Regions from separate parts of the Dactylosporangium sp. CA-139066 genome, predicted to be linked through region 3. Evidence: riboswitches for the same ligand, from Rfam matches in the RefSeq annotation. Region 3 holds a riboswitch; each other region holds the start of a gene.
The links. A riboswitch is a leader RNA that binds a small molecule or an ion and turns the genes downstream of it on or off. The one in region 3 is predicted to bind cobalamin.

Region 1: linked by a shared signal. The riboswitch ahead of ACQEVU_RS36770 (VWA domain-containing protein) and the one ahead of bluB (5,6-dimethylbenzimidazole synthase) in region 3 are both predicted to bind cobalamin.
Region 2: linked by a shared signal. The riboswitch ahead of ACQEVU_RS18730 (ribonucleoside-diphosphate reductase subunit alpha) and the one ahead of bluB (5,6-dimethylbenzimidazole synthase) in region 3 are both predicted to bind cobalamin.

Annotation. Positions count from the first base shown of each region.
Region 1 is NZ_JBNJNH010000001.1:8,047,598-8,057,160, forward strand. It holds gene cbiE (precorrin-6y C5,15-methyltransferase (decarboxylating) subunit CbiE) at 1-221, opposite strand, end outside; gene ACQEVU_RS36760 (cobyrinate a,c-diamide synthase) at 212-1,549, opposite strand; gene cobO (cob(I)yrinic acid a,c-diamide adenosyltransferase) at 1,543-2,145, opposite strand; gene ACQEVU_RS36770 (VWA domain-containing protein) at 2,147-4,192, opposite strand; cobalamin riboswitch at 4,251-4,395, opposite strand; gene ACQEVU_RS36775 (hypothetical protein) at 4,496-5,371, shown strand; gene ACQEVU_RS36780 (hypothetical protein) at 5,440-6,228, shown strand; gene ACQEVU_RS36785 (hypothetical protein) at 6,294-6,677, shown strand; gene ACQEVU_RS36790 (copper resistance CopC family protein) at 6,952-7,671, opposite strand; gene ACQEVU_RS36795 (hypothetical protein) at 7,762-8,220, shown strand; gene ACQEVU_RS36800 (hypothetical protein) at 8,221-9,483, shown strand.
Region 2 is NZ_JBNJNH010000001.1:4,093,448-4,103,010, reverse strand. It holds gene ACQEVU_RS18750 (Dyp-type peroxidase) at 1-918, shown strand, start outside; gene ACQEVU_RS18745 (hypothetical protein) at 964-1,437, shown strand; gene ACQEVU_RS18740 (RNA repair domain-containing protein) at 1,442-2,452, shown strand; gene ACQEVU_RS18735 (response regulator transcription factor) at 2,436-3,098, opposite strand; cobalamin riboswitch at 3,247-3,459, shown strand; gene ACQEVU_RS18730 (ribonucleoside-diphosphate reductase subunit alpha) at 3,571-5,871, shown strand; gene ACQEVU_RS18725 (ribonucleotide-diphosphate reductase subunit beta) at 5,862-6,866, shown strand; gene ACQEVU_RS18720 (DMT family transporter) at 6,965-7,939, opposite strand; gene ACQEVU_RS18715 (LysR family transcriptional regulator) at 8,013-8,933, shown strand; gene ACQEVU_RS18710 (hypothetical protein) at 8,998-9,138, opposite strand; gene ACQEVU_RS18705 (sialidase family protein) at 9,287-9,563, shown strand, end outside.
Region 3 is NZ_JBNJNH010000001.1:3,504,450-3,514,012, forward strand. It holds gene ACQEVU_RS15965 (fibronectin type III domain-containing protein) at 1-1,208, opposite strand, end outside; gene ACQEVU_RS15970 (cellulase family glycosylhydrolase) at 1,478-2,926, opposite strand; gene ACQEVU_RS15975 (hypothetical protein) at 3,171-3,635, shown strand; gene ACQEVU_RS15980 (hypothetical protein) at 4,509-5,948, shown strand; gene bluB (5,6-dimethylbenzimidazole synthase) at 5,980-6,612, opposite strand; cobalamin riboswitch at 6,649-6,853, opposite strand; gene ACQEVU_RS15990 (2'-5' RNA ligase family protein) at 6,904-7,434, opposite strand; gene ACQEVU_RS15995 (EAL and HDOD domain-containing protein) at 7,830-9,143, shown strand; gene ACQEVU_RS16000 (DUF4037 domain-containing protein) at 9,140-9,563, opposite strand, start outside.

The sequences.
Region 1 (9,563 bases), 4.5 Mb from region 3:
GTCGAAGGAGATGGGACCGACACGTCCGCCAGTTCCTCTGCCCCGAATCCTACCACCGCCCACCCGCGTTCCGCGGCCACCGCGCGGGCCAGATCCAGTCGCGCGTCCACTGTAGACACCGTGACCACGTCGTCCAGGGACGGGAGGGATTCCTGTAGGAGCGCCAGGATTTCCGCGGGCGTCGCCGCCGGGCGGGCGCCGATGCCGACCGTCAGGCGCATGCGGACACCAGGCGGTACGCGAGGTCGGGGGCGCCGGCCCAGTGCAGGTGCAGGTAGGAGGCGTGCAGCCGGGCCGTGGCGAAGCCGTCCATCGTGGGCGCCGGGGAGTGCCACGCCCACGCCGGCGACGGGCCGGCCGCCGGCGTCACGCGGGTGCGGTGGAACTCGTGGCCGGTCACGCGGGTGCCGGCGGGGGCCAGGACGTTGTCGGAGACCGCCACGGCGTCGCGGTAGCCCAGCGACAGGCTCGGGGTCATCGTGGCGTCCGCGTCCAGGATGCCGCACATGGGGTGGGTGTCCAGCGTGCGGCACAGCCACAGCAGGCCCGCGCACTCGGCCGCGATCGCGCCGCCCGAACGCGCCAGCCGCGCCACGGCATCGCGGAGGGGGGCGTTGGCGGCGAGCTGTTCGGCGTACACCTCGGGGAAACCGCCACCGACGACGAGCGCGCGGGCGCCGGCGGGCAGCGACTCGTCGCGGAGCGGGTCCACTGTGGACACCTGAGCGCCGGCGGCGGCGAGCAGCTCGACCGTTTCGGCGTAGCCGAAGGAGAATGCGGGGCCGCCGGCCACGGCGACGACCGGGGTGCCGGGCACCGGCTCGGCGACCGCGGGCGACCAGGGCGTGGTCGTGAGCGGGGGCGCGGAGCGGGCCACGGCGCGTACCGCATCCAGGTCCACGCTTGTCGCAATGAGCCCGGCCAACGCCTCGACCGACGCGGACGCGTCGGCGGAGCGCTCGACGACCGGGACCAGGCCGAGGTGGCGCGACGGGGCGGACACGGCGTCGTGGCGGCGCAGGACGCCGAGCACGGGGGTGCCGACCTCGGCGCAGGCGTCGCGCAGGATCTGCTCGTGGCGCGGCGAGCCGACGCGGTTGAGGATGACGCCGGCGATGCGTACCTCGGGGCCGAACGACCGGAAGCCGTGCACGAGCGCGGCGACCGAGCGGGCCTGCGCGGTGGCGTCGACGACCAGGACCACCGGGGCGTCGAGCAGGCGGGCGACGTGCGCGGTGGAGCCGAACTCGCCGGCGCCGGTGCGGCCGTCGTACAGGCCCATGACGCCCTCGATGACCGCCAGGTCCGCGCCGGCCGCGCCGTGGGCGAAGAGCGGGGCGATCAGGTGCTCGCCCACGAGCACCGGGTCGAGGTTGCGGCCGGGGCGCCCGGCGGCCAGGGCGTGGTAGCCGGGGTCGATGTAGTCGGGGCCGACCTTGAACGGGGCGACCCGCTCCCCGCGCGCGGCGAACGCGGCCAGCAGGCCCGTCGCGACGGTGGTCTTGCCGTGGCCGGAGGCGGGCGCCGCGATGACGATGCGGGCTACCACTCGATGCCCTGCTGGCCTTTTCGCCCGGCGTCCATCGGATGCTTGATCTTCGTCATGTCGGTGACGAGGTCGGCGAGGTCGAGCAGGTCGGGGTGGGCGTCGCGACCGGTGACGACGACGTGCTGGTTGCCGGGGCGCTCGCGCAGCGTCTCCACGACGTCGGCGATGTCGACCCAGCCCCACTTGATCGGGTACGTGAACTCGTCCAGCACGTAGAACCGGTACGCCTCGGCGGCCAGGTCGCGCTTGATCTGGGCCCAGCCCTCGGCGGCCTCGGCGGCGTGGTCGCGCTCGGCGCCGGGGCGCTGGATCCAGGACCAGCCCTCGCCCATCTTGTGCCACACGACGGAGCCGCCCTGGCCGGTCTCGCCGAGGGCGCGCAGCGCGGTCTCCTCGCCGACCTTCCACTTCGGGCTCTTCACGAACTGGAACACGGCGATGGACCAGCCGGCGCTCCACGCGCGCAGCGCCATCCCGAACGCGGCGGTCGACTTTCCCTTGCCCTGCCCGGTGTGTACGGCAAGCACGTGCTGCCGGCGGCGCTGGCGCGTGGTGAGCCCGTCGTCGGGCACGTTCTCGACTTTTCCCTGCGGCAACTCAGGCTCCCAGGCTCGTCAGCGGAATGCAGGACGCCTCGAGCGCGGCGGCGAGGCGGCGCGCGAGGCCGAGGCGGATCGGGCCGGACTCGCAGTCGACGACCACGGCCGGTACGCCGGACAGCAGCGGCACCACGCTCAGCGGGTCGGGCCCGCTCGTGGACCGCCCGTCGGTCACGACCACGAGCAGCGGCCGCCGGCGGGCGTCGCGGCGGCGCTCGCCGTGCAGCGTGCGCGCGGCCTGGCGCAGCCCGGCGGCCAGCGGCGTGCGGCCCCCGGTGCGCAGCTCCGCGAGGCGCAGCACGCCCACTTCGTGGCTGGCGGTGGGCTCCAGGACGAGCGCGGCATCGTGCCCGCGGAACGCGATCATCCCGACCTTGTCCCGCCGCTGGTACGCGTCGCGCAGCAGCGACAGGATCGCGGTCTTCACCACGCTCATCCGCTGGCGGGCGGCCATGGAGCCGGACGCGTCCACGACGAACAGGACCAGGTTGGCCTCGCGGCCGACCTTGACCGCCTCGCGGACGTCGCGGGCCTCGGCCCGGCGCGCCCCCCGCAGCGCGGCGGCGCGCACGGTGTCGGGGACGTGCAGGCTGGTGAGCTTGCCGCCGAGCGGGGCGCGGGAGCGCACGACGCGGCCGTGCCGCGAGAGCGCGGGCGAGCGCCGTCCGGCGTGCGAGCCCGCCTGCCGGTTGGCGCGCCCGGCGATGCTGAGGAGCTTCGGTTTGTACGGCAACCCGGCGAACGCCAGCTCCTGGCTCATAACCGATGAGTCGGATACATCGGATTCGTCCGCTTTTTGTGGTTCGAAGCGTGCGTCACGGTCGGGCGAGCGGGGGCCGGGGGTGCTGTCGTCGGCGCCCCGGTCCGGGCCGGGGCCGGCGTCGTTCGCGTCGGGGCCGCCGTCGCCATCGTCCGGGCCGGGGCCGCCATCGTCGCCGCCGCCGTCGGGGCCGCCGCCCTCCGGGCCGCCGCCGTCGGGGCCGCCGCCGTCCGGGTCATCGTCGTTCGGATCGTCGTCGTCGGTGTCGGGGCCGGCCTCCTGCTCCAGGACCTCCTCCAGGCGGTCGCGGTCGGCGCCCGGCGGGTCGAGCGGATCGCGGCGCCGGCGGTGCGGCAGCGCGAGCCGCGCCGCGTCCCGCACGTCGTCCTTCGTCACCACCGTCCGCCCGTGCCACGCCGCCAGCGCGACCGCCGTCCGGGCGACGACGATGTCGGCGCGGAGCCCGTCCACGCGGTACGCCAGGCAGATCCGCGCGATCCGGTCCAGCTCCCGGTCCGGCAGCGCGACCCCGCCGAGGCGGGACCGGGCGGCGGCGATGCGCGTCGCGAGCGCGGCGTCGGCCTCGACGTAGCGCGCGGCGAAGGCGGCGGGATCGGCCTCGTAGGCGAGGCGGCGGCGCACGACCTCGGCCCGCGGCGCGGCCTCCTGCGGCGCGGCGACGCCGACGACGAGCCCGAACCGGTCGACGAGCTGCGGGCGCGGCTCACCCTCCTCCGGGTTCATCGTGCCGACGAGCAGGAACCGGGCGGCGTGCTTGACCGACACGCCGTCGCGCTCGACGTGGGCGCGGCCCATCGCGGCGGCGTCGAGGAGCAGGTCGACGAGGTGGTCGGGCAGGAGGTTGACCTCGTCGACGTACAGCACGCCGCGGTGGGCGGCGGCCAGCAGGCCCGGCTCGTAGGCCTTGACCCCGTCGCCGAGGGCCCGCTGCAGGTCGAGCGTGCCGACGACGCGGTCCTCGGTGGCGCCGACCGGCAGCTCGACGAGGGCGGAGCGGCGCCGCTCGAAGCCGGCGCCGGGCGTGTGCGGCCCGTCGGGGCATTCGGCGTCGGGCGCGGCCGGGTCGCAGGCGAAGCGGCAGCCGGAGACGACCTCGACCTCGGGCAGCAGCGCGGCCAGGGCGCGCACGACCGTGGACTTGGCGGTGCCCTTCTCGCCCCGCACGAGGACCCCACCGATGGCCGGCGACACGGCCGTGAGCAACAGGGCCAGGCGCAGGTCGGCCAGGCCGACCACGGCCGAGAACGGATACGGCGGCGTCACGGGCACACTTCCCTTCGGCGGGTCCGCGCCCGCGAAACGGCTGGAGCAGCAGCGGCCGGAGTCTCCTGACTCCCGGATCGCCGCCGCCACCTCGGCCTTCCAGCCGACCCATCACATCGAATGAGCTGGCCGTGGCCCGTGCGCTGAGGGACGGCTCCCCGGTCACAGTGGCGGGACCGTCCCGGTTTCGCACCGGGTTCCTCCGCATACCGCTTCCGGCCATCGTGTCCCACCGGCCCCGGGGCCGTCAACGTGACGCGGTGTGACCCTCACGATCGTCCACGGCCTGCCGATGGGCCGGACATGCGGCGTTGGCTGGACTCGGCCGCGCAGCTCGGGCTCTGCGTGGTGCTCGTGGCGATCGCCCTGATCGCCGCGACCCCGCTGCGCCTGCCGCCGCTCGCGCCGGAGACGTCGGTGGCGCCGCCGGGCACGCGCGCGATGTGGCTGTGGCGGCAGGACGAGCCGCGGCCGGTCGTGGACTGGGCGGCGGCCAACGGCGTGCGGGCCCTGTTCGCGTACTACGACCCCGAGGCCGGCCCGGCCGAGCTCACCCGCCTGCGGGAGCTGCAACGGCTGTGCGAGGCCGCCGGGATCGTGCTCGACGCGCTCGGCGGCGATCCCGCCTGGACCACGGACCACGCGACGGCGCTGGCCTGGGCGCGGGGCGCCGCGGCCACGGGCCTGTTCCGCGGCCTGCACCTGGACGTGGAGCCGTACCTGCTTCCCTCATGGACCCAGGAGCAGGCGGCACTCGTACCCCGGTTCCTCGCGCTCCTGGACGAAACGAACGCGGCCACGGACCTGCCGGTGGAGCTGGACGTCCCGTTCTGGCTGCCGACCGTGCCCACGCCCGGCGGCGGCAACCTCGCCGACGCGGTCCTCGACCGGGTCGACGGCATCACGGTGATGAGCTACCGCAACACCGCCACCGGCAGCAACTCGATGCTCGGCGTCGCCGACGACCTGCTGCGCCGGGCCGGGCGGGTCGCCAAGCCCGTGCGGCTGGGCGCGGAGACGCAGCCGCTTCGCGACTGCGGGTACTGCAGCTTCCACGGCGACTCAGCCACCCAGCTGCACCGGACGCTGGCCGCGGTGGACACGGCGGCGCAGCGGTACCCGGCGTTCGCGGGAATCGCGGTGCACCAGTACGACACCTGGATCACGCTCACCGGCTAGCTCAACACCGCCGCCGCACCGCCGATCAGGCAGACCGACACCGAGACACCCCGGGAAGGACCCCTCCGATGCGCCGTTCAGCCTCCATCGCCCTCGCGTGCGCCGCGGGCGCGGCCGCCATCGTCCCCGCGGCGGCACCGGCCTGCGCGGCGACGACCCCGGACTTCGGCCTGGTCGTGCCGGTCCTCGCCCCGATGCTGCCGGGCCAGACGGGCTGGGTGAGCACCATGTGGGCCGCCACCGACGACATCTGCAACGTCAAGGTGACGGCCACCGGCCCCGGCGTCACGGTGAAGTACCCGACGAACACCGCGGCCTACTCGTCGCTGTCGAAGGGCGACTCCCTCCAGGCCGGCCACCTGGACTACGCCGCCTTCAACGTGGCCCTCAACTCCTCGACGCTGCTCGCGCTGGTGCCGCTGAAGCTCGACTACTCGTACACGACCAGGGCCGACGGCGCGACGTCGTGCACGGGTACCGCACACACCGGCTCCGTGACGGCGACCCTCCCGGTCGTGGCGGTCACCGGCGACGCCGTGGTGCAGAAGACGGCCACCGTCACCGTCCCCAAGGCCACCCCGGTCTGGCAGCAGCTCGTCTTCCAGTCGCGCCGCGCCGGCGTCGACGACCTGCGCATCACGGTCTCGGGTGGCCCCGCCGGCCTGGTCGTGTCGTACCCCGCCGGCCGCGCCTACACCGCCCTGAACAAGGGCGCCGGCCTCGCCGTCGGCACCGACGACTACGCCGCCGTGAAGTTCGACGCCTCGGCCGTGGCCACGGGCACCTACAGGCTGACGGTCAAGCTCGCGTACGGCACCACCACCGACACCAACGACCTCACCCTCGTCGTCGCGTAACGCGGGTCCGGCGGGCCGGCTTCACCGGCCGGTCCGCCCCCGCCCGGCAGAGAGGCATGCTTCCGATGTTCCGCAACCGTGCCGTGCTCACGGTGACCGCGTTCGCCCTGCTGGCGGGCGCTTCCGCGTGTGGGAAGTCCTCGGACACCACCCCGCAGGAGATCAAGGCCCCCGCCGCCACGTCGTCCGGCCCGCCGCCCCAGGAGCGCCGCGAGACGATCTTCCTGGACGCGACGGCGGCGCATCTGTGCTCGGTGCAGTCCCAGGTCTACACGGACCCGAACGCGATGGCCTCCGCGTACGCCTCGCGCCCCATCTACACGGACCTGACCGACGCCCAGGTGGACGAGTTGCAGCGCCGCGTGGTGAGCGACCCGGCTTTCGCCGACCGTCTGACGCGGCGCATCCAGGCCACGTGCGGCTCCCCGTCCGCTTCGCCGACACCCTGACCCCGATATGTCGGGCGCTCCGCGCCACGACATATCGGATATTTCGTATATGCGCAATTCACCCGGCTCGCCGCAGTCCGCTTCACGGTCACACGCCAGGCGCTCGGAGCTGATCTTCAATGCGTGGAGGGCCCGCGCGCCCCGCTAAATCATGAAATGTCCGAAAAATCCGGCCACGGAGTGGCTGGATTTTTCGGGTCGGCGCCGAAAGGCACGCGACGGGACCGGCGTCGTCCGGCCCGAGCAGCGGGGCAGCGGGGCGCGAACGTCCTGGTCAGGCGCGGCGGCGTTTGCGGGACACCGGGACCGGGGTGCGACGCGCCGCGGCGACCACCATGAAGCCGACCGCCGCCACGATCAGCGCCGGGATCAGCCAGTCCGTGAGCACGAACGGGGTCGGCGGGGAGGAAGGGGGCGGCGGCGCCGCGGCGGGGGCGCTGCCGACGTCCGAGAACAGGCCCGGGGTCTGGCTCTGGGTGGCCTGGGGGTGGGTCAGGGCGTCCGGCGGGCCGGCCGTCGGGGCGGTCCAGCCGGCCGGCGGCGGCGTGGTCGGGCCCGAGTACGTGAACTTCAGGGTGCCCTTGACCGCCTCGCCGTCCGAGGCTACCGACTGGTACAGCACCGTGTACGCGCCCTGCTCCGGCCAGTGTGAGACGCCGACGATCGCCGGGTAGCCGGTGTTGAACACGCGGGGCTCGAACTTGCCGTCCGTCAGGTAGTACTCCGTGACCGGCTTGTCCAGGCGCTTCGGCTCGCCGGTGCGCCAGGCCGACTCGACGCGGCGGCCGGACGGGGTCGTGACCGTGAACCAGGCGTACGACGCCGGGGTCTCCGTGAAGTACAGCGTCACCTCCGGGCGCGGCTGGGCGACCGTGCTGTCGGCGACCGGGTCGGACATGGCGAGCTGACCGTGGGCCGCGGCGGGGGTCGCCGGCAGCACAACGGCGGCGGCCACGACGAGCAGGGCCGCGGCTACGCGTACCGGCAAACGCATCGACCCATGATGACGGGTTCCTTAGTGCGCTTCAAGACGCTAAATTCACAGCCCTAACGAACCCCCAAGCCCGCAACGGGAGACGCCCTCGTGCCGAACGCCCGACCGACCGCCGCCGGCCTCGCGCTCGCCGCGCTGCTCGCGCTCGCCGCCGCCTGTGGTGACGAGCCGGCGCCCGCCGCCGCTCCCCCGGCCGCCACGAACCAGACGCCGGCGAACGCGGACCAGACGCCGACGAAGACGCTGCCGTCACCGACGGCCGAGCCGAGTCCCACCGGCAAGGCGGTGAACAAGGCGGTCAGCTACATGATCGTCAAGCGCCGCGCCAGCCCGCCGACCGGGCGGGTCGAGGTGGGCCGGGGCGAGGTCATCAGCATCACCGTGACCAGCGACGAGGCCGACGAGCTGCACGTGCACGGCTACGACAAGGAGCTGGCGCTCAAGGCCGGCGAGCCGGCGTCGCTCACGCTGACCGCCGACCGGACCGGGCTGTTTGAGGTCGAGACGCACAAGTCGCACCTCGTGCTCTTCCAGCTCGTGGTGCGCTAGGTGGACGCGCCGATCGTGCTCGCCCACGGGGTCGGCGGGCGGCAGGACCTGCCGCTGACCCCGGCCCAGCTGGCCGTGGGGGCCGGCCTCGCGCTGATCGTGTCGTTCGTCGTGCTGGGCGTGGCCTGGCGCGAGCCGCGCCTCGACCCCGACGCCGGACGACCGGCGCCGGCGTGGCTGGACCGGTCGGACTCGGCGCTCGCCTGGCCGCTGCGGATCGTCGGTCTCGGCCTCGCCGCGGTACTGCTGGTGCAGTTCTTCCAGCCCGACAACGAGGACAACCCGGCCGCCGGCCTGGTCTTCGTGCTGTTCTGGGTCGGGCTCGTGCCGCTGTCGCTGCTGTTCGGGCCGGTCTGGCGGGCCCTGAACCCGCTGCGCACGATCGTCGCGCTGGTCCGCCGGGGCGGCGGCCGGGCGCTTGCGCCGGCCGTCGGCTACTGGCCCGCCGCCGTCGGCCTGTTCGCGTTCGCGTGGCTGGAGCTCGTCGCGCCCGACCGGGCCACGCTGCCGGTGCTCGGGGTGTGGCTCGCGGTGTACGCCGCCGCCATGCTCGCCGCCGGCCTGGTCTACGGCCCGGCGTGGTTCGACCGCGGCGACGCGTTCGAGACGCTCAGCGACCTCGTCGGGCGGCTCGCCGTCATCGGCCGGCGCGGCGACGGCACGCTGGCGTGGCGCAACCCGCTCGACGGCATCGCCGGGCTGAAGTGCGCGCCGGGGCTGACCGCCGTCGTCGCGGTGCTGCTCGGCTCGACGTTCTACGACGCCCTGTCCGGCGCGCCGTTCTGGCTGCGCTTCGTGCAGGAGAACGGGCTGCCGGCGCCGCTGACCGGCACGATCGGGCTGCTGGTCGTGATCGGCGCGGTCGCCGCCGCGTACCTGGCCGCCACCCGCGCGGCCGGGCGCCGGGGCCGCGCCTCGGCCGAGCGCACGCCGGGCGAGCTCGCGCACTCGATCGTGCCGATCGCGGTCGGCTACGTCGTGGCGCACTACTGGTCGCTGTTCGTCCTGGAGGGCCAGCGGACCGTCGCACTGCTGTTCGGCGACGGGGACTTCCGGGTGTACAGCGGCATCATCACGCCCACCGGGGTCGCCAACCTGCAGGTGACCGTGATCGTCCTCGGCCACCTGCTGGGCACGGTCCTCGCGCACGACCGCGCGCTGCGGCTGTTCCCCCGCGCCCGCGCCACGACCGGGCAGCTGCCGCTGCTGGGGCTGATGGTGGCGTACACCGTGGTGGGGCTGTTCCTGCTCTTCGAGGGATGAAGCAGAAGAACGCAGACGAGAAGACCGGCGGCACGAGGGAGGGGTGCCGCCGGTCTGGCTCATCTATATGTAGATCGAGA
Region 2 (9,563 bases), 590 kb from region 3:
CTCACCCAAGGCACGCCGCCGCTCGCCGACGGCCAGCCCGAGCTCGCCGACATACCGGCCCGCCTCACCGTCACGTTCGGCTTCGGCCCGGCCCTGTTCGACGCCGCCGGCCGCACCGACCGGCGGCCGGAGACGCTGCAACCGCTGCCGCCCTTCGCCATCGACAAACTACAACCCCGATGGTGCGGCGGCGACCTGCTGCTGCAGATCTGCGCCGACGACCCGGTCACCGTCGCCCACGCCCAGCGGATGCTCGTCAAGGACGCCCGCGCCTTCGCCGCCGTCCGGTGGGTACAGCGCGGGTTCCGCCGCGGCCGCGGCATGCAGGACGACGGCGTCACCCAGCGCAACATCCTCGGCCAGGTCGACGGCACCGCCAACCCGCCGCCCGGCACCGGCGTCTTCGCCGGCGCCGTGTGGAGCGACGACGGCCCGGCCTGGCTGCACGGCGGCACCACCCTCGTGTTGCGCCGCATCCGCGCCGAGCTCGAGACCTGGGACGCCGCCGACACCGCCGGCAAGGAGTTCGCCGTCGGCCGCCGCCTCGCCGACGGTGCCCCGCTCACCGGCCGGCGCGAGCATGACCCCCTCGACCTGGCCGCGAAGACCGCGAACGGGTTTCCGGTCATCTCCGAGTTCTCCCACGCCGCCCGGGCCCACGTCCTCGACGACCGGCAGCGCATCTTCCGCCGCCCGTACAACTACGACGAACCCCCGGCCGCCGACGGCACCGCCGACGCCGGCCTGATCTTCGCCGCCTACCAGCGCGACATCGGCGCCCAGTTCCTGCCCATCCAGCGCAACCTCGCCGAGGCCGACCTGCTCAACGACTGGACCACGCCGATCGGCTCCGCCGTGTTCGCCGTCCCACCCGGCTGCGCGCCGGGCGGCTGGATCGGTCAGGGGCTCCTCGACTGAGCCGACGGACCACCGTGGTGTGCGGCCGGCGGATATCGTGCGCCGATGACGATCGCGTTGTCGCCCGTGCCGCCGACGCCCGGCTGGGCCCTGGTCGGCCTGGTCGTGGCCGTGTGCGTGGGGACGGCCGTGGGGCTCGGGGCGTACCGCCGCAATCGGCGCATCATGCGGCGCGGCGCGCGACTGCCCGCGCAGATCGTGGCGGCGGAGGCGGAGCAGACGCCAGGCCCGTACTCGGCGCGGCTGCGCAATGTGCGGCTGCGGCTGCGCTTCGAGGGCATCGAGGATCACGAGCTGGACTTCCTCGGCTACCGGCTGCGCGCCGACGACGCCGCGGCGCTCACGCCGGGCGCGACCGTGCAGGTGTGGGTGCTGCCCGAGGATTTGTCGGAGGTCCGCATCGCCCGTCCGGACGGCGTCGAGCGGATCCTGCCGTTCCAGTCCGCCCCGGAGGTTGCCGGCGAGTACCCCACCGGCGGCATCGACGGCCTCGGCACGCTGCTGGACCGGCCGAGCTGACCGCATGCGACCGATCCAGGAGGTCGTGGCGCGGATCCGGTACGACGCCGCGATCGACGCGAGCCGGTTCGTCATCGGCTACGAGGAGCGCGGCGCCGGCATCCGCGAGTCGCCGCTGCCCGCCTTCGTCGCCGGGTCGGACGTGCCGTGGCATCGCATCCGGTACGTCCGCGCCGGCGACACCGTCGTCTGGGACCGGCAGGCCCGCATCGACCTGGTCGGCGCCGACCTCGCGGCGCTGAGCCCGTCCGCACCTGAAACCACGCCGCCGCCGTTGGCCGGGGAGCCGGTGCAGGTCGCGGTGTACAACGTGCTCTCCGACGCCCACGACCGCCACCGCACCTACCCGCACCGGCGGTTCCCGGCCTGCGTCGAGCTGCTCGGCGGCCTCGGCGCCGACGTCATCGCGCTGCACGAGGTGACGCACGAGCTGTGGTCGGCGCTGCTCGCCGCGGACTGGGTGCGGTCGCGCTACCACGTCTCCGACGGCCCGGCACCGGACGCCGCCTACGGCACCGTCCTGCTGAGCCGCCGGCCGCTGCGCTTCGAGTCGCACCGGCGGCTCGTGGTCGGCGTCGACGGCCGGCGGGTCGCCTTCGCCGCCGCCCACCTGACGAGCAACCGCGCGCCGGACGCGCCGCGGCGCCGCGCCCGCGAGCTGCGGGTCCTCGACGAGCGGCTGTCCCGGCCCGACGTCGAGGACGCCGTGATCCTCGCCGACGTCAACTTCGGCGACGACACTCCGATCCCGATGCCCGGCCTCGTCGACGTGTGGCCGGCCCTGTACCCGTACGACCCGGGCTACACCTTCGACCCGGGCGCGAACCCCCTCGCGGCGATCGGCGACCCGAACGGCCGCCCGGGCCGCCTCGACCGGATCCTGCTGCGCGGCGAGCACCTGGTCCCGGTCGAGATCCAGCGCTTCGGCGACCGGCCGTTCGCCGTCGACGACCGCCCGCGGTACGTCTCCGACCACTTCGGCCTCACGGCGCTGCTGGTCACGGCTGGTACTTGAACCCGATCCCGCGCACGGTGAGCAGATGCCGCGGCGCGGCCGGGTCGGGCTCGATCTTGGAGCGGAGGCGCTTGATGTGCACGTTGAGGGTGTTGCTGTCCTCCTGGATGCCGTCCCAGACCGCCTCGATGAGCAGGCCGCGGCCGAGGGCCCGGCCCGGGTTGCGCACCAGCGTCTCCAGCAGCTGGAACTCCTTCAGGGTCAGCTCGAGCGGCTGCCCGGTGACGGTCGCGATGTGCGCCGCCGGGTCCAGCGCGACCGGCCCGGCAGTGATGACGTCTGACCGGCGGGCGCCGGCCGGGCTCGGGCAGCGGCGCAGCACCGCCCGGATGCGGGCGACGAGCTCGCTGATCCCGTACGGCTCGGCGACGTAGTCGTCGGCGCCGTGCTCCAGGGCCGCGACGATGTCGTCCTCGCCGCCGGCGCCGACGACGATGATGCCGGCCGTGGACCGGGCCCGCAGCGCCCGGCACAGCGCCGGGGCCGGCAGATCCGGGACGGCCGGATCGAGCAGGACCAGGTCCAGGCCGCCCGCCAGGATCTCGTCGAGGGCCTCGGCGGCGGTCGCGGCCGATCGGACGTCGAGGTTCTCGCGGCACAGCACCACCGCCAGGTGGTCGGCCTGGACGAGCAGCAGGCGGGTCACGGTCCAGGCGCCTCCCTCGCGGACGGTGCGCGGGCACGATCGCGCAGCGGCTCACGCTGCGCCACGCGTCCTGAGAGGACCCTGAACGTGGCGAGCGCGACACGCCGACACACCATCTGGTGTTTCGCTTTCTCGATGCCTCCCATATATGGTGTTGCCCGCAGCTGGTTCGCCCGTCCCGCCAGGACGGGCGTCGCAAGAGGGAACCCGGTGCAAGTCCGGGACTGCCCCGCAGCGGTGAGTGGGAACGAAAGCCGTCAACGAAGCACTGGGCCGCCCGGTCTGGGAAGCGACGGCCGGTAGGCGACCGAGCCCGGTCAGGCCCGCGAGTCCGAAGACCTGCCAGCGCGCCGCGCGCCCAACCGGGGTGTGTGGCGGTCGAAGGCTGCGCGGGACGGCCGACGCCAACGCCGATGACGGCCGTGCCGTCCTGCGGTGGCGTCGCCCCTGCGCCGTGACGAGGGGGACACACATGATGCAGGTGCGCAAACGCAACGGCGACCTGGAACCGGTCGACGTCAACAAGATCGTCAAGGCGGTCGAGCGGTGGGTCGGCGACCTCGACGAGGCCGACCCGCTGCGGGTCGCCACGAAGACGATCAGCGGACTGTACGACGGCGCGACGACCGCCGAGCTGGACCGGCTGTCGATCCAGACCGCGGCGGAGCTCATCGGCGAGGAGCCGCAGTACTCCCGCCTCGCCGCCCGGCTGCTGGCCGCGTTCGTGGACAAGGAGGTACGCGGGCAGGGCGTCGCCAGCTTCAGCCAGTCGATCCGCTACGGCCACCAGCTCGGGCTCATCGGCGACGAGACGGCCGCGTTCGTGGCCGCCAACGCGCGCAAGCTCGACGACGCCGTCGACCTCGACGGGGACCTGCGCTTCGAGTACTTCGGGCTGCGCACCGTCGCCGACCGCTACCTGCTGCGCCACCCCGAGACCCGGCTCGTCGTGGAGACGCCGCAGTACTGGCTGCTGCGCGTCGCCTGCGGACTGTCGCAGACGCCGGGCGAGGCGATCGGCTTCTACCGGCTCATGTCGTCGCTGGCGTACCTGCCCAGCTCCCCCACGCTGTTCAACTCCGGCACCCGGCACACCCAGATGTCCTCCTGCTTCCTCGTGGACTCCCCGCGCGACGAGCTCGACTCGATCTACGAGCGCTACCACCAGGTGGCGAAGCTGTCCAAGTTCTCCGGCGGCATCGGCATCGCCTGGTCGCGCATTCGCGGGCGGGGCGCGCTGATCCGCGGTACCAACGGGAAATCGAACGGCATCGTGCCCTTCCTGAAGACCCTGGACGCCGGCGTCGCCGCGGTGAACCAGGGCGGCCGGCGCAAGGGCGCGGCCTGCGTCTACCTCGAGCCGTGGCACCCGGACGTCGAGGAGTTCCTGGAGCTGCGCGACAACACCGGCGAGGACTCCCGCCGCGCGCACAACCTCAACCTGGCCAACTGGATCCCCGACGAGTTCATGCGCCGCGTCGAGGCCGACGCCGACTGGTCGCTCATCGACCCGTCCGACGCCCCGCACCTGCCCGACCTCTACGGCGACGCGTTCGACGAGGCGTACCGGGCGGCCGAGAAGCAGGCGGTGCGCACCGTCAAGGCCCGCGAGCTGTACGGCAAGATGATGCGCACCCTCGCCCAGACCGGCAACGGCTGGATGACGTTCAAGGACCGCTCCAACGCGCTGTCCAACCAGACCGGGGCGCCGGGCAACACCATCCACCTGTCCAACCTGTGCACCGAGATCCTCGAGGTCAACAGCGACGACGAGACCGCGGTGTGCAACCTCGGCTCGATCAACCTCGGCGCCCACGTCACCGCCGGCGGCGTCGACTGGCAACGGCTGCGCGACACCGTACGCACCGCCGTGGTGTTCCTCGACCGGGTCATCGACATCAACTACTACCCGTCGGCGCAGGCGGCCGCGTCCAACCCGCGCTGGCGCCCGGTCGGCCTCGGCCTGATGGGCCTGCAGGACGCGTTCTTCACGCTGCGCCTGCCGTTCGACTCCGCGGCCGCGCGCGAGCTGTCGACGCGGGTGCAGGAGGAGATCCTGCTGACCGCCCTGGAAACGTCGGCCGAGCTCGCCGAGCGCTTCGGCGCGCACCCCGCGTTCGCCGAGACCCGCGCGGCCGCCGGCGCGCTGCACCCCGACCTGTGGGGCGCCCCGGCCGAGGGCGAGCGCTGGTCCGCCCTGCGCGCCCGGATCGCCGCGACCGGGCTGCGCAACTCGCTGCTCGTCGCGATCGCCCCGACGGCCACCATCGCGTCCATCGCCGGCTGCTACGAGTGCATCGAGCCGCAGGTGTCCAACCTGTTCAAGCGCGAGACCATGTCCGGGGAGTTCCTGCAGATCAACGGGTACCTGGTCGGCGAGCTCAAGGCGCGCGGCCTGTGGACGGCGGCGGTCCGCGACCGGATCAAGCGCGCGGAGGGCTCCGTGCAGGACATCGCCGAGCTGCCGGCCGAGATCCGGCAGTTGTACCGCACAGCCTGGGAACTGCCGCAGCGAGCGCTCATCGACCTGGCCGCCGCGCGGGCCCCCTACATCGACCAGTCACAGTCGCTGAACCTGTTCCTGAGCGCCCCGACGATCGGCAAGCTGTCCTCGATGTACCTGCACGCCTGGAAGTCCGGCCTCAAGACCACCTACTACCTGCGCTCGCGCCCGGCCACCCGCATCCAGCAGGCGACCGTGCCCGTCACGCCGGCCGTGTCGCTGCTCACCCACTCGGTCGAGAACCCCGAGGTCTGCGAGGCGTGCCAGTGAGCCTCCTCGACCCCGGGCTGGACCTGACGCTGCGGCCGATGCGGTACCCCGCCTTCTTCGACCGCTTCAAGGACGCCATCAAGAACACGTGGACCGTCGAGGAGGTCGACCTGCACAGCGACCTGCCCGACCTCGCGCGGCTCACCCCCGCCGAGCGCCACCTCGTCTCGCGGCTGGTCGCGTTCTTCGCCACCGGCGACACCATCGTCGCCAACAACCTGGTGCTGAACCTGTACCAGCACGTGAACTCCCCCGAGGGCCGCCTCTACCTGTCGCGGCAGCTGTTCGAGGAGGCCGTGCACGTCCAGTTCTACCTGAACCTCCTCGACACCTACGTCCCCGACGAGGCCGAACGGTTCGCGGCGTTCGCCGCGGTGCAGAACATCCCGTCGATCGCGCGCAAGGCCGAGTTCTGCTTCCGCTGGATCGACTCGGTGTTCTCGCTGCGCCGCCTGGAGACCCGCGCCGACCGGCGGGCGTTCCTGCTCAACCTGATCTGCTTCGCCGCGTGCATCGAGGGCCTGTTCTTCTACGGCGCCTTCGCCTACGTGTACTACCTGCGCTCCCGCGGCCTGCTGCACGGCCTGGCCTCGGGCACCAACTGGGTGTTCCGCGACGAGTCGATGCACATGGCGTTCGCCTTCGAGGTCGTGGACACCGTCCGCGCCGAGGAGCCCGACCTGTTCGACGCCGACATGGAGCGGCAGGTCCGCGACATGCTCGCCGAGGCCGTCGAGTGTGAGGTGCAGTTCGCCGCCGACCTGCTCGAGCAGGGCATCTCCGGGCTGTCGCTCGCCGACATGCGCGAATACCTGCAGCACGTGGCCGACCGGCGCCTCGCCGTGCTGGGCATCGCCCCGATGTACGGCAGCCGCAACCCGTTCGCGTTCATGGAGCTGCAGGACGTCCAGGAGCTGTCGAACTTCTTCGAACGCCGGGTCTCGGCCTATCAGGTCGGCGTCACCGGCACGGTCACCTTCGACGACGACTTCTGACCAACGGTGACGGCCTTTCGCGACACATTGATCACCGCCATTCATTGTTGCCGGTGATACCGGAAGGGCGGGGCCGTTCGGAGGGGCTTCCGGAGGCGTCACGGCGTGCGAACACGGACGACGTGACCTCCGGGAGCTCCGCATTCGGCCTGCATATCGTGCTGCCGCCGATGACCGGGGCGACGGGTCTGGAGGACGGCGACGGAGGCGAGGACGAGGGCGCCGCCGATGAGCTGGAGCGTCGTGAGGGACTCACGCAGGATGAGTGCGGCGAGCGCGGTGGTGACGACGGGCTCGAAGGTGGAAAGAATGGCGGCCGTTGAGGGTCCGGTCCGTTTCAGGCCGGCGAAGAAGGCCAGCATCGCGGCGACGGTCGACACGATCGCTATACACGCGAGCCAGAACCATCCGGCGGGCCCGAAGCTCAGATCGACTCCGCCGGTCAGCCCGGCGCGTACCGCGAGCGTGCCCGCCGCACCGGCCATGACGAGTGTCGACAGGAGTACGGGAGACAGCCGGTCGACGATGGTGTCGGAGACGAGGATGTAGGTGACGTACACGAGCGCGGCGCCGAATCCCAGCAGCGCCCCGAGTGGGTCGAAGCTCATCCTGCCGGCCCCGAGGAGCACCAGCAGCGTGCCGCTGGACGCCGCCGCCAGCGCGACGCCGCGTGCCGGGGTGAATCGGTCGCGGCCGAGCAGCACTGCCGCGACGGTCACCAGGATCGGGTACGTGTAGAGGATCAGCGACAGCAGCGAGGCGTCCATCCGCTGCAGCGCCGCAAAAAACAGGCTTGCCTGCAACGCGTACCCGACCGCGCCCAGGCCGATCGCGATGGCCAGCACCCGGACGCGCGACGCCGATGGGCGACCCGCTGCCGCCGCCTGCGGATCCGGTTTCACCCGGCGCAGACCTGGCCGGGCGAGCAGCACGATCGCCAGCAGCATGGCGGCCAGTGTGAAGCGGACGAGCAGCAGCGCCCCGGCCGAGACCCCGGCGCTGTAGGCGAGCTTGCCGAAGATCGCCATTGCGCCGAAACCCGCCGCGGAGGCAAGACACAGGACCAGACCCATGCCTTGGAGCATCGGCCACAGCAACGGTCGGGACCAGCGACGATATCCGCAGGCGAATCGTTAGGATTCCCGCATGGTCGAGCTGGACCTTCGCCGTTTGCGCTTCCTGCGCGAGTTCGAGGAGCGGGGCACGCTGGCCGCGGTGGCCGCAGCGCTGGGTTACAGCCCCTCCACCGTTTCTCAGCAGCTGTCCCTGCTGGAGAAGGACGTCGGTGTTGCGCTGCTGGAGAAGGCCGGGCGCGGCGTGCGGCTCAACGACGCCGGTCGCCTGCTGGCCCGGCACGCGCGGGTGCTGCTGTCCGCCGCGGAAGAAGCGCAGGCCGACCTGGCCGCCCTGGGCGGCGAGGTCCGCGGCACCGTGCGCGCCGGCGGTTTGCAGTCTGCGGCTCGTCGCCTGCTCGTGCCCGCTGTCGCGCGGATGAAGACTGATCATCCGCGGGTCCGCACCGAAGTCTTCGAGCTCGAGCTGGAACAGGCGTTGCCCGGCCTGCGGTTGGGCGCGGTCGACCTGGTCATCGGTGATGAGTACGACGGCCACCCGCGGCCACGCCCGGCCGGCATGCGGTTCACGGTGCTGCTCGAAGAGCCCATCAAGGTGGTGCTGCCGGCCTCGCATCCGCTCGCCCGGCCGGGGACACCCGTCCAGATCTCTGCATTGCGGTCGGAGGTGTGGACCGCCTCGGCCGAGGGCACCGGCCACCACGCCATGGTCGTCGGTACCTGCCGGACACTCGGCGGGTACGAACCCGATTTGCGGCACCGCTCCAGTGACTCCGACGTTCAGCTCGAACTCGTCCGCGTCGGCGCAGCGGTGGCGTTGATGCCGCCGCTGGCCCTGCCCGCCGACGATCCCGCGGTCGCCGTCCGGGACCTGGCGGAAACCAACCTCAAGCGCCGGCTGGTCACCGTCACCCGGGAAACTCCACCTCCGCCCGCCCTGGCCGAGTTGCTGGCGACCGTCGCACAGCTCGCAGGCCATCTGAGCGTGTTTTGAACCTCCGAGCCGGATCTTGGGGCGTGGATTCTCCTTCCGACTCGGCCGGAGCCATCGGTGTGGCTTACGCCCGCGGTGCGTCGATGACGCGCACCGAGTATCTCCTCGACAGGAATCCTGTGTCCTTGTACGTGACCGCCAGCCGGGTGCCATCGGTGTCGAACGCGGCGTTCCAGTAGTCGCCCGCTACGAGCCGCGTCGCCATGCCGGCGATGCTAAGGGTGCCCTGCCCCGCAACGACATTCACGGCATTTGTAATCCTCTATTTACGACCGGGGACCGTTCTGGTAGGCACCAGGGATTGACGTCAGTGAATCAGTCACCGACGCACTCCGTGGAGAGGCGCTGTCACCATGGACCCACGCACCCTCCTGCGCACCGTCCCGGCCACCGGACTGATCACGGGCCTGGCCACCGTCGGGGCGCTCCTGCTCACCGCCGCGCCGGCCGCGGCGAACGTCGCGCTCACCCAGGTCAGCACCGACCCCTACAGCGATGCGCAGGCCCAGCACCAGACCGAGGTCGAACCCGACACGTTCGCGTTCGGCAGCACCATCGTGTCGGCGTTCCAGGTCGGCCGGGTCTCCGGCGGCGGCGCGTCCAACATCGGCTGGGCCCGCTCCGGCGACG
Region 3 (9,563 bases):
GTGTCGAGCTCCCGGCCGGCGGCCAGCGGGCGGGCGGCGGCCGTCGCGGGCGCGGGGACGCCGGGAACGGCCGGGATGATGGCGCTGCCGGGCGAGCGGCCGGCGGTGTTGCGGGCGGCGACCAGCACGCTGTACTGCACCCCGTTGCGCAGGCCGGCCACCGTGCCCGTCAGGCGCCCCGACGACACCGTCGTGGACAGGGTCCGCCAGGTCTGGGCGCCGTCGAGGCTGACGTCGTACGACGTGACCGGCGTCAGGCCCGGGTCGAGCGGGGGCAGGAACGACAGGGCCAGGGCGCGGTCGCGGGGGGTGGCGCGCAGGTCCCGGGGCGGGCTCGCGGCGGCCGGGCCGAGGCGGGAGACGGAGCCGTCGCCGTCGGCGGTGAAGTACACGACGCCGGTCGGGCCGGCGGTGACCGACGACACCGGGCCGAGCGGGGACGGGGCGAGGACGGTCAGGGTGCCGTCCGGCCCGACGCGCTCCACGGTGCGGTTGGAGCGGTCGGCGAGGTACACGTTGCCGGCCGGGTCCGCGGCCAGGTGCCCGATCCGCCCGACGCTCGCCGACGTGGCCCGGGCCGGGGCCTCGGGCGGGGCGCCGCAGCCGGCGGCCCGGCCGGCGTACGTCGTGGCCGTGCCGGCCGGGTCGACCTTGAGGACGTAGCAGGCGGAGCGGTCGGCGGCGTACAGGTTGCCGACCCCGTCGACCGTCACGCCGGACGGGTCGATGCGCACGTCCAGGGCGGGGGTCGGGCCCGTCAGGGGGCCGGGGGTGGCGCCGCCGCCGAGGACGAGGGAGCGCACGCCGGCCGGGGTCACCCGCCACACAAGACCGGCGTCGCGGTCGGCGACGTAGAGGTTGCCGCCCGGGTCGACCGCCAGGGCCGCGTCCGCGGGGGCGGGGGCCACCGCCGAGCGGCCCGTCGCCGTGATGCGGGAGACGCCGGCGGCGCGGTCGGCGACGTACACCGTGCCGGCGCCGTCCACGGCCAGGCCGTCCGGGGCGTCGAGGCCGTCGGCCACCGTCGAGGTCTCGCCGCCCGGGCTGATGCGCACGACCCGCCCGTGGTCGCGGTCGGCCGCGTAGACGTTTCCGGCGAGGTCGGTCGCCAGCTGGCGGGGATCACCGAGCGGGGCCGCGCCCAGCGGGCTCGCGCCGGGATCGGCGGCGGCGGTCGGGGTGCCGAGTCCCAATGCCGTCCCGGCCACGGCGAGGAGCGTTGCAACGGCCGTACGGCGTGGTGACTGCACATTGGTTCAAACGCACAAATCGGGCAAAAGTTACCGACGGACGCCGCTGGATGCCGCCCGGTGCAAGGGTTGTACGGTCCGGCGATGCACTGGTTCCGCGGGCTCGGCGCCGGCGATTGCCGCGACCTGCGCCATGGCTCGCGGCTGGGTCGGCTGCTAGGCGCATCTCGCGCCGCGGGCGGCCCAGCGCCGGCCGGTCGAGCCGGCGCTGGGAACCGCGTGAGCACTCAGGAGGTCGGGAAGTTGTCCGCGGTGCGGATCCGGTTGCGCACGTACGTCCCGGACTCCGTCAGCTGCGACGTGTTCGTGTAGGAGCCGGCGGAGCAGGTGCCCGGCTTGAACGCGGCGCTGCTCTCGTTGGCGTCGGAGTACGTCCAGTTGGCGTAGCTGATCTTGTTCTGGTCGAGCAGGTCGAGCCAGGTGCTGGTGCTGGACAGGTCGGTGGCCCCGCCGCCGGTCGCGCTCACCGTGCCGAACTCGGTGACGAACAGCGGCAGCAGCTTCGCCGCGCGGGCGACCACCGTGCGGTAGTTGTCCTTGTGCGAGGCCGCGTAGAAGTGGAACGCATACATGATGTTCGTCGCGTTGACCGGGCTGTTCACGATCTCGGTCTCGCTCGAGCCGTCCGAGACGCCCAGCGAGGACCAGCCGCGGGTGCCGACGATGACGACCGCGTCCGGGTCGGCCGCCCGGATCACCGGGATGACCTGCTCGGCGTAGTTCTTGATGCCCTGCCAGGAGACGCCGTTGGGCTCGTTGGCGATCTCGTAGATGACGTTCTTCTTGGCCGCGTTGCGCTGGGCCACGGAGGCGAAGAAGGTCTTGGCCCGGTCGAGGTTGTAGTTCGGGTCACCCGGGGTCAGCGTGTGGAAGTCGATGATGGCGTACATCCCGCGGGCCTCGGCCAGGTCGACGTAGTTGTTGACCTGCGCGGTGAACCCGGCCGGGTTGGTCTCGTAGCCCTGCTCCTGCACGTACATGGCGATGCGCAGCAGGTCGGCCTTCCAGTCGTTCGCGAGGGCGTCGAGGGACGTCCCGTTGATGCAGGACGCGAACCACTGGATGCCGTGCGTGCTCATGCCGCGCAGCTGGATCGCCTTGTTGTACTGGTTGCAGAGATTGACGCCGCAGACGTGCAGCTGCCCGTTGATGGCCAGCGGCGTGCCGCCCGTCGGGGGCGGCGGCGTGGACGGGCTGGTGCTCGGGCTCGGGCTGGTGCTCTTGGACGGCGACGGCGACCCGGTCGTGGACCCGGTGCAGGCGACGCCGTTGAGCGTGAAGGAGCTCGGCGTCGGGTTGGAGGCGGTCCAGGTCCCGTTGAAGCCGATGCTGGTCGTGGCGCCGGTGGCCAGCGAACCGTTGTAGTCCATGCTCTTGGCGGTGACGGCCGAGCCGCTCTGGGTGTAGGTCGCCGACCAGCCCTGGCCGACCTTCTGCCCGGCGTCGGGGAACGTCCAGCCGAGCGTCCACGAGCTCACCGGGTCACCGAGGTTGGTGATGCCGATGTTGGCGGTGAAGCCGCCGGGCCACTGGTTGGTGGTGTATGTGACGCGGCAGCCGGCCGACGCCGAGGCGCTCACCATCGGCGCAAGGATCAGGCCGCCGGCCACGAGGGCCCCGACGGCGCCGGCCACACCGAGGGTGCGGCCGCGCGGCAGGCGTTTGAGCAGGCTCATGACGAGGTTCCTCCGGGATGTACGGACGGGACGGGCGGGCGGGCCCGTCCCTGGCCGGGGATCGTCACGTGCCTGACCGGCTCCGCCCAAGCGCCGATTCGGCGAAAGTCCCGGGACAGCCGGTCTGACGTGCATAAACGCGTCGAGCCGCGATGAAATGTACAGTTCGAAACGCTTCGAAGACCCGGAATGCGGCATCTGAACGGCGATGTGATGCCGGACGCGCCGGGCCCACAATGGCGTCGTGTCCGATCCCGAGCTCGCCGCGCTGCGCGACTCCATCCGCCGCCGCGGCCCGGCCGACGTGCCCGGCGCCGCCCGGGTGGTGGAGGACTACCTGGCGGCCGTCCTGCGCGACGCGGGCGCCCCGGACCACCCGTCCGCGCTGCGCTGGGCCCGCGACCGCCTGCGCCTGTTCATGGTCGTGAGCTGGGAGAACTGGTTCGGGGTGCTGGAGCGGCTGCCGCAGGAGTACCCGATGCTGCGCGACGAGTGGCGCGCCCTGCTCTCCGCCCCGTCCGAATTCGGCCCGGAGCACCTGGTCGCGTGGTGGTGGCTGCTGCAGCCGTCGATGTTCCAGCCGCTGATCGCCGGCCAGCTGCGCGAGATGAGCACGCCCCTGCGCGACGGGATCGCCGGCATCCTCAAGGACGGCGGCGCGTTCGACGACCGCCTGGTCGACTGGACCTCGTTCGGCGCCGCGGCGTAGCGCGGGGCCTGGTGTGGGACCGTCGCGTGACCGACCGTGAAACGCTGATCGAGGCGCTGCACGCGCGGGTGGCCCGGCTGGCGGAGACCGGCGACGCCGACGCCGTTCAGGGCGGCGCCGCGCTGGCCGAGGCCGACGCCCTGCGGGAATGCGCCATGGACGCCGACGGCGGCATCGACCTCGAGAGCGCCTACGCCCTGGCCCGGCTGTACTGGGCCCGGGTGATCTCCACCCCGCGGCCGCGGGAACCGGAGTTCCAGGCCGCGGTCAGCTATTTCGAGGGCATCGGCCGGGTCGCGCCGGACGCGGTACCGCCGCAGATCACCGCGTACCTGTCCTCGCTGGACGCGATCGTCGGTCGCGGGCGGGCCTTCCAGGACCGGTTCGCGCAGACCGGCGATGCCGCCGACGTCGAGGCCGCGGTGGTGAACTTCCGCCGGGCCGTGGCCGTGTCCGGCGACGACCGGAGGGCGGCGCTGACGCGGATCGCGCTGGCGAATGCGCTGCGGGCCTGGTACGAGGCCGACCCGGACCCGGACCTGCTCGACGAGTGCCTGCAGATCAGCCGGGATGTGGTCGCCGAGCCGGCCGGCGAGCCCGAGGAACGGGCGATGCAGCTCGGCATGCTGGCCACGGCCCTGCGGATCCGCTTCGAGCACGGCGGCCCGATCGAAGACATCGACGAGGCCATTGGCCACGCGCGGACCGCCGCCGATCTGCCGGGCCGGGCGGTACCGCAGCGGGCCGACGGGCTCAGCGATCTCGGCGGCCTGATCTTCGCGCGGTTCGATCGGACTGGAGCTCCCGAAGACCTGGACGACGCCCTGAACGCGGTCCGCGGCGCGATCGTCCTGACCCGGCGCGTGGGCCGACGTGTTCGAGTCGCGGTTCGCGAGCACCGGCGCGCTCGACGACCTCGGTACCGCGGTGGCCGCGGCCCGGGTCGCCGCCGGCGACCGCGCGGCCGGTGCCGATCTGGGCGAACAGCGCCGCGCGGTGCGGCTGGCCCGGCTGCTCCTCGCGTGGTGCCAGCGGATCGGCGCGGCGCCGGAGATGCTGGCCGAGTCCGAACGGATCATCCGGTCCCGGCTGGCGGACGCCGAGCCGGCCGGCGCGGAGCGCGCCGGATTGACCAGCGAACTGGCGGACCTGATGCGGGTCCGGTATGACACGTCGGGCCGCATCGCCGACCTCGACGAGGCCATCGCGCTGGGCCGCGAGGCCGTGGCGCTCCGGCCGAGCGCCGACGGCCGCTCGTACTGCCTGGCCGTGCTGAGCATGAGCCTGCGGATGCGGTTCGCGTACCACGGCGCGCCGGAGGACCTGGAGGCGGCCGTCGAAGCCGGCCGGCGAGCGGTAACCGAGTCCGAGGCGGCGGGCGAACCGCCCGAGCGGCGCAGCGAACGCCGGGCCGCGCTCGCCGAGGCCCTCGCCGAGCGCGCGGCCGAACTGGACCGCCCGGCCGATCTCGACGAGGCGATCGACCAACTCCGCGACGCGCTGCGGGATCAACCGGCGACCCACGTCGACCGGCTGGTGCTGCTGTCGAACCTGGGCGGCAAGCTCATGCAGCGGTACCGGCGGCGCGGCGACGAGCGCGACGCGGATGACGCGGTCGCCACGCTGCGGACCGGCCTGGCCGCGGCGGCGGGCTCGGCCTGGTGGGCCGGCCTGGCCCTGAACCTGGCCTTCGCGCTGATCATGCGGGACCCGACCGCCACCAACCCCGCCCTCGACGAGGCGATCGGTCTCGCCGGTCAGGCTGCGGACCGGTTGGCCGCCGATCATCCCCAGCGCGCGCCGGCCCTGCGTGATCACGCGGCGTTCCTCATGCTGCGCTATGCACGGGATGCCCGCGGCGACGATCAGGCATCCGCGCTGGAACGCCTGCGTGAGGCATCGGCGCTGCCCGGTGCCAGCCCGCGCCAGCGGCTGCAGGCCGCCGTCGTCGCCGGGGACATCGCCCACGCCCGCGGCGAAGGGCCGGACGCGGCGGCGCTGCTGGCCCGCGCCGTCGCCGAGCTCCCTCTGGTCGCCTGGGTCGGCCTGGACCGGCGGGTCCAGGAGCGCCACCTGGCCACCGAGGCCGTCGGCGTCGCCGGACACGCCGCAGCCGCCCAGGTCGAGGCGGGCGACGCGGCGGCGTCCGTCACCGTGCTCGAACAGGGCCGGGCGGTGCTGTGGACCCACCAGCTGCACCGCCGTTCGGACCTCGGCCGGCTGCGCGAGGAGGCGCCGGACCTGGCGGACCGCCTGGACCGGGTCCGCCGCCACCTCGATGCACGGGGCGGCGGGGACCGCTCGGCGGGGTGACCGCCGTGCTGCCTGCAGCAGCTGCGGGCAGTCAGGTGCGCTGCCCCCAGCGGTCGTCGTGGCGGGCCAGCTCCAGCGGGCGGCGGCGGCGCCAGCCGTGGCGCTCCAGGTCCGGGACCTCCTGCAGGCGGGCGACCGGGCCGACGCAGAGCCAGGCCACCGGGCGGATGCCGGCCGGGATGCCGAGCAGGTCGCGCAGGAAGTCCTCGCGGTAGAACGAGACCCAGCCCACGCCCAGGTGCTCGGCGGTGGCGGCCAGCCACAGGTTCTGCACGGCCAGGCAGACGGAGTACAGCCCGGCGTCGGCGATCGCGTGGCGGCCCAGGACCGCGGGTCCGCCGCGTTGCGGGTCGTACGTGACCACGATCGACAGCGTCGACTCCAGCACGCCGTCGATCTTGATTCGGGCGAAGCGGGCGGCCGCGTCGGGGTCCAGCGTGGCGGCGAAGACGTCGCGTTCGTCGCGGACGTGGGCATGGAAGGCCCCGCGCAGCGCCGGGTCCCGCACGACGACGAAGTCCCACGGCTGCGACAGGCCGACGCTCGGGGCGGCGTGCGCGGCGGTCAGGATCCGATCGAGGACGGCGTCCGGGATCGGCTCGCCGGTGAACTCGCCGCGCACGTCGCGCCGGCGGTGGATGATCTCGTACAGGTCGTGCGTCATGGGCAGGCTCCCGCTGCGATCATGCCCCGGCGCACGCCGGGGCCACCACGCGAGGCCGGTCTTCGGACTCCCGGATCGTCACCTCACCGCCCGCCTTCCCAGCCGGTATGGCCAGTGGCTCACGCAAACACGTGGTGGGCGGCAGCTCCCCGGTCACCGCGGCGGGCCCGTGCCGGACTTGCACCGGCTTCCCGATTCTCCCCGCCGTCGCCGCCGGGGCACCTCGCAACAGTTCGTGCCGAACGGCAGGCTACCCGGCGCGCCGGCCGAGCGTGTCCAGAGGGCCTGGCCTCAGCCGGCCAGTGGCAGGTCGGCGACCGTCGTCCAGGAGTCCGGCGCGGCGCGGCCCCGGATCAGGCGGGCCGAGGCGACCTCGAACGGGACCGGCAGCATCGGCTCGATCGCGGCCTGCGCGGCGCGCATCAGGTCGACGGGCGCGCTGTCGCCGACCGTCAGGTGCGGAATCACCTCGGCATGCTGCCCGCCGTACGGCGGATAGTCCGGGAACCGCGCCCAGACGGCGGCGGTCAGCGCCCGGAACCCGTCGGCCGGCTCCGGGGCCAGCCACAGCACGCGATCGCCGAACCAGCGGGCGGCGGTCAGCGCGGCGCTGAACCGCGGCACCGAGGCGACGGCGGCGGCCAGCTCCGCCAGCGCGGCGGCGTCGAGCGCGTCCGCCGGCACGAACGGGAACAGGACTGTCACGTGCGCGCCGACGCCCCAGCCCGCGGCCGGGTCATAGGCGGCCCGGAACCGGCCGACGAGCGGCTCGACCGCCTCGACGGCGACGATGACCGCGGTCTGCTCGGTGCCATGTGTCATGCGCGCCCCCGAAGGCGAATGTGGCTGACCCGTTCCAACGATCGTGACAGCGAAGGTCCACCGGCAACAACCGCGACCTGTCGATCGCGCTGACGGGCGCCGGCCCGGATGGAACGGGATGGAACGCCGCTTCCCAAGAGGTCCGGCCCCGGGTACCGGATGCGGCAACGGCGGGACGCGTGCACCCGACCGCCTCGGGCGGCCCGGCGGGGCCGGGCCTCTCAGCGCTGCGACCTGCACGACAGGTCGCGCGCCCACGGCGCCGGACCGGCCCTGGCGTACAGGGGCGGCAATCGGTCGACCGGTCGGTAACGCAGCGCGAGATCGGCCCGGCGGGCTCCGGTCATCTAAGGAGTTTTGCCCGATTTGCCGTCACTGTGCGCGACAATGATCCGGTGGAGCGAGCGGACATGGCGCCGAAGCCCGGCGCAAGCACGACGGCGCACGTCGGCCGGCAGCCGATCTACGACCGCGACGGCGCCGTCGTCGGCTACGAGCTGCTGTTCCGGGCCGGGACCGACGCGAGCGTCGCCGACCGTACGGACGAGCACGCCACCGCCCGGGTGCTCGTGGCGGCGTTCACCGAGTTCGGGCTGGAGGAGCTGACCGGCGGGCGGGTGTGCTTCCTCAACGTCACGCGGGCGTTCCTGACCGGGATGCTGCCGCTGCCGTTCGACTACAGCCAGGCCGTGCTCGAGGTGCCGAGCCTGTCGGAGGTCGACGACGACCTCGTGGCCGGCATCACCGTGCTGTCCGAGCGCGGCTTCACCATCGCCCTGGACCACTTCGTCGTCGACGACCCGCGCGAGGTGCTGCTGCCGCTGGTGAGCTACGTGAAGATCGACATGCGGGCCGCCGACGAGGCCGGCGTCCGCGCGGCCGTCGAGCAGTGCCGCCGGCACAAGCACGTCCAGCTCGTGGCGGTACGCCTGGAAAGCACCGAGGCCCTGCGCCTGGCGTTCGAGGTCGGCTTCGACCTCTTCCAGGGCCACATCCTGGGCCGCCCGCACGTTGACTCCACGGTGGCGCTCACGCCCGGCCGCCTGGCCCGGCTGCGGGTCCTGGCCGCGCTGTCGGCCGACGACATCGACATCGACGAGGTCATCGCGCAGGTCAGCCAGGACGCGGGCCTGAGCATGCGCCTGCTGCGGGCCACCAACGCGGCGGCGTTCGGCCTGTCCCGCACGGTCTCCTCGATCCGCGAGGGCATCGTCGCCATGGGCCTCAACCGGCTGCGCCAGTGGGTCACGCTCATGCTCGTGTCGGACCTGACGACCGCCGACCACGAGCAGCTCGTGCGCATCCTGGTCCGGGCCCGGCTGTGCCAGCTGCTGGCGGGGTCGGCGGAGTACCCGGAGGCGGCCGGCCAGGCCGACGCGGCGTACCTCGGCGGCCTGCTCTCGGCCACCGCCGACCACTTCGGCGTCGACGTGTCCCGGGTCATGTCGGGCCTGCCGCTGAGCCCGCCGCTGCGCTCGGCGCTGCAGTCCGGCGACGGCCCCCTCGGCGGCGTGCTGGCCGCCGCCCGCGCCTACACCGACCCCGACGCCCCGAGCTTCCCGCAGGACCCGCACGGCGGCCCGGGCGCGGTGGTCGGGGCGTACCTGTCGGCGCTGCGCTGGACGATCGGCGTGCTCGGCGAGCTCGGCCCGGAGGTGCCGGACCGGGCCGAGGAGCGCCTGCACGCCCTCGCCGCCGTCGGCGGTTAAGGCTGTACGGCCGGCCGGACCGCGGCCATCAGGGCCCGCGCGAGGCGGGGCTCGGTCAGCGCGGCGGTGCTGTCGACATACTGGTCCACGGCGCCGACGGGCGGCAGGGCGGCCACCTCGGGGTCGGCCACCTCGGCCAGCAGCGCCTCGGCGAAGCGGCCCGCGCCGATCACGGGGTAGGGCCGGTCGAAGTACGGGCGGCGGGTGGCGTCGACCGGCGGGGCGAGGCCGAGCCGGTTCTGCCACTCGCCCGCGAGCTCGTACGCGTCGCACAGCGCCGCCTGCCGCGCGCCGGCGTGCTCGGCCGCGAGGGCCGTGCGGCAGCCCTCGGCGATGCCGGCCGCCTCGGGCAGGGTGCGGAAGGCGGTGCCGAGCCATTTGCTGTACACCGGGAAGCGCCCGGCCAGCAGCAGGCTCAGC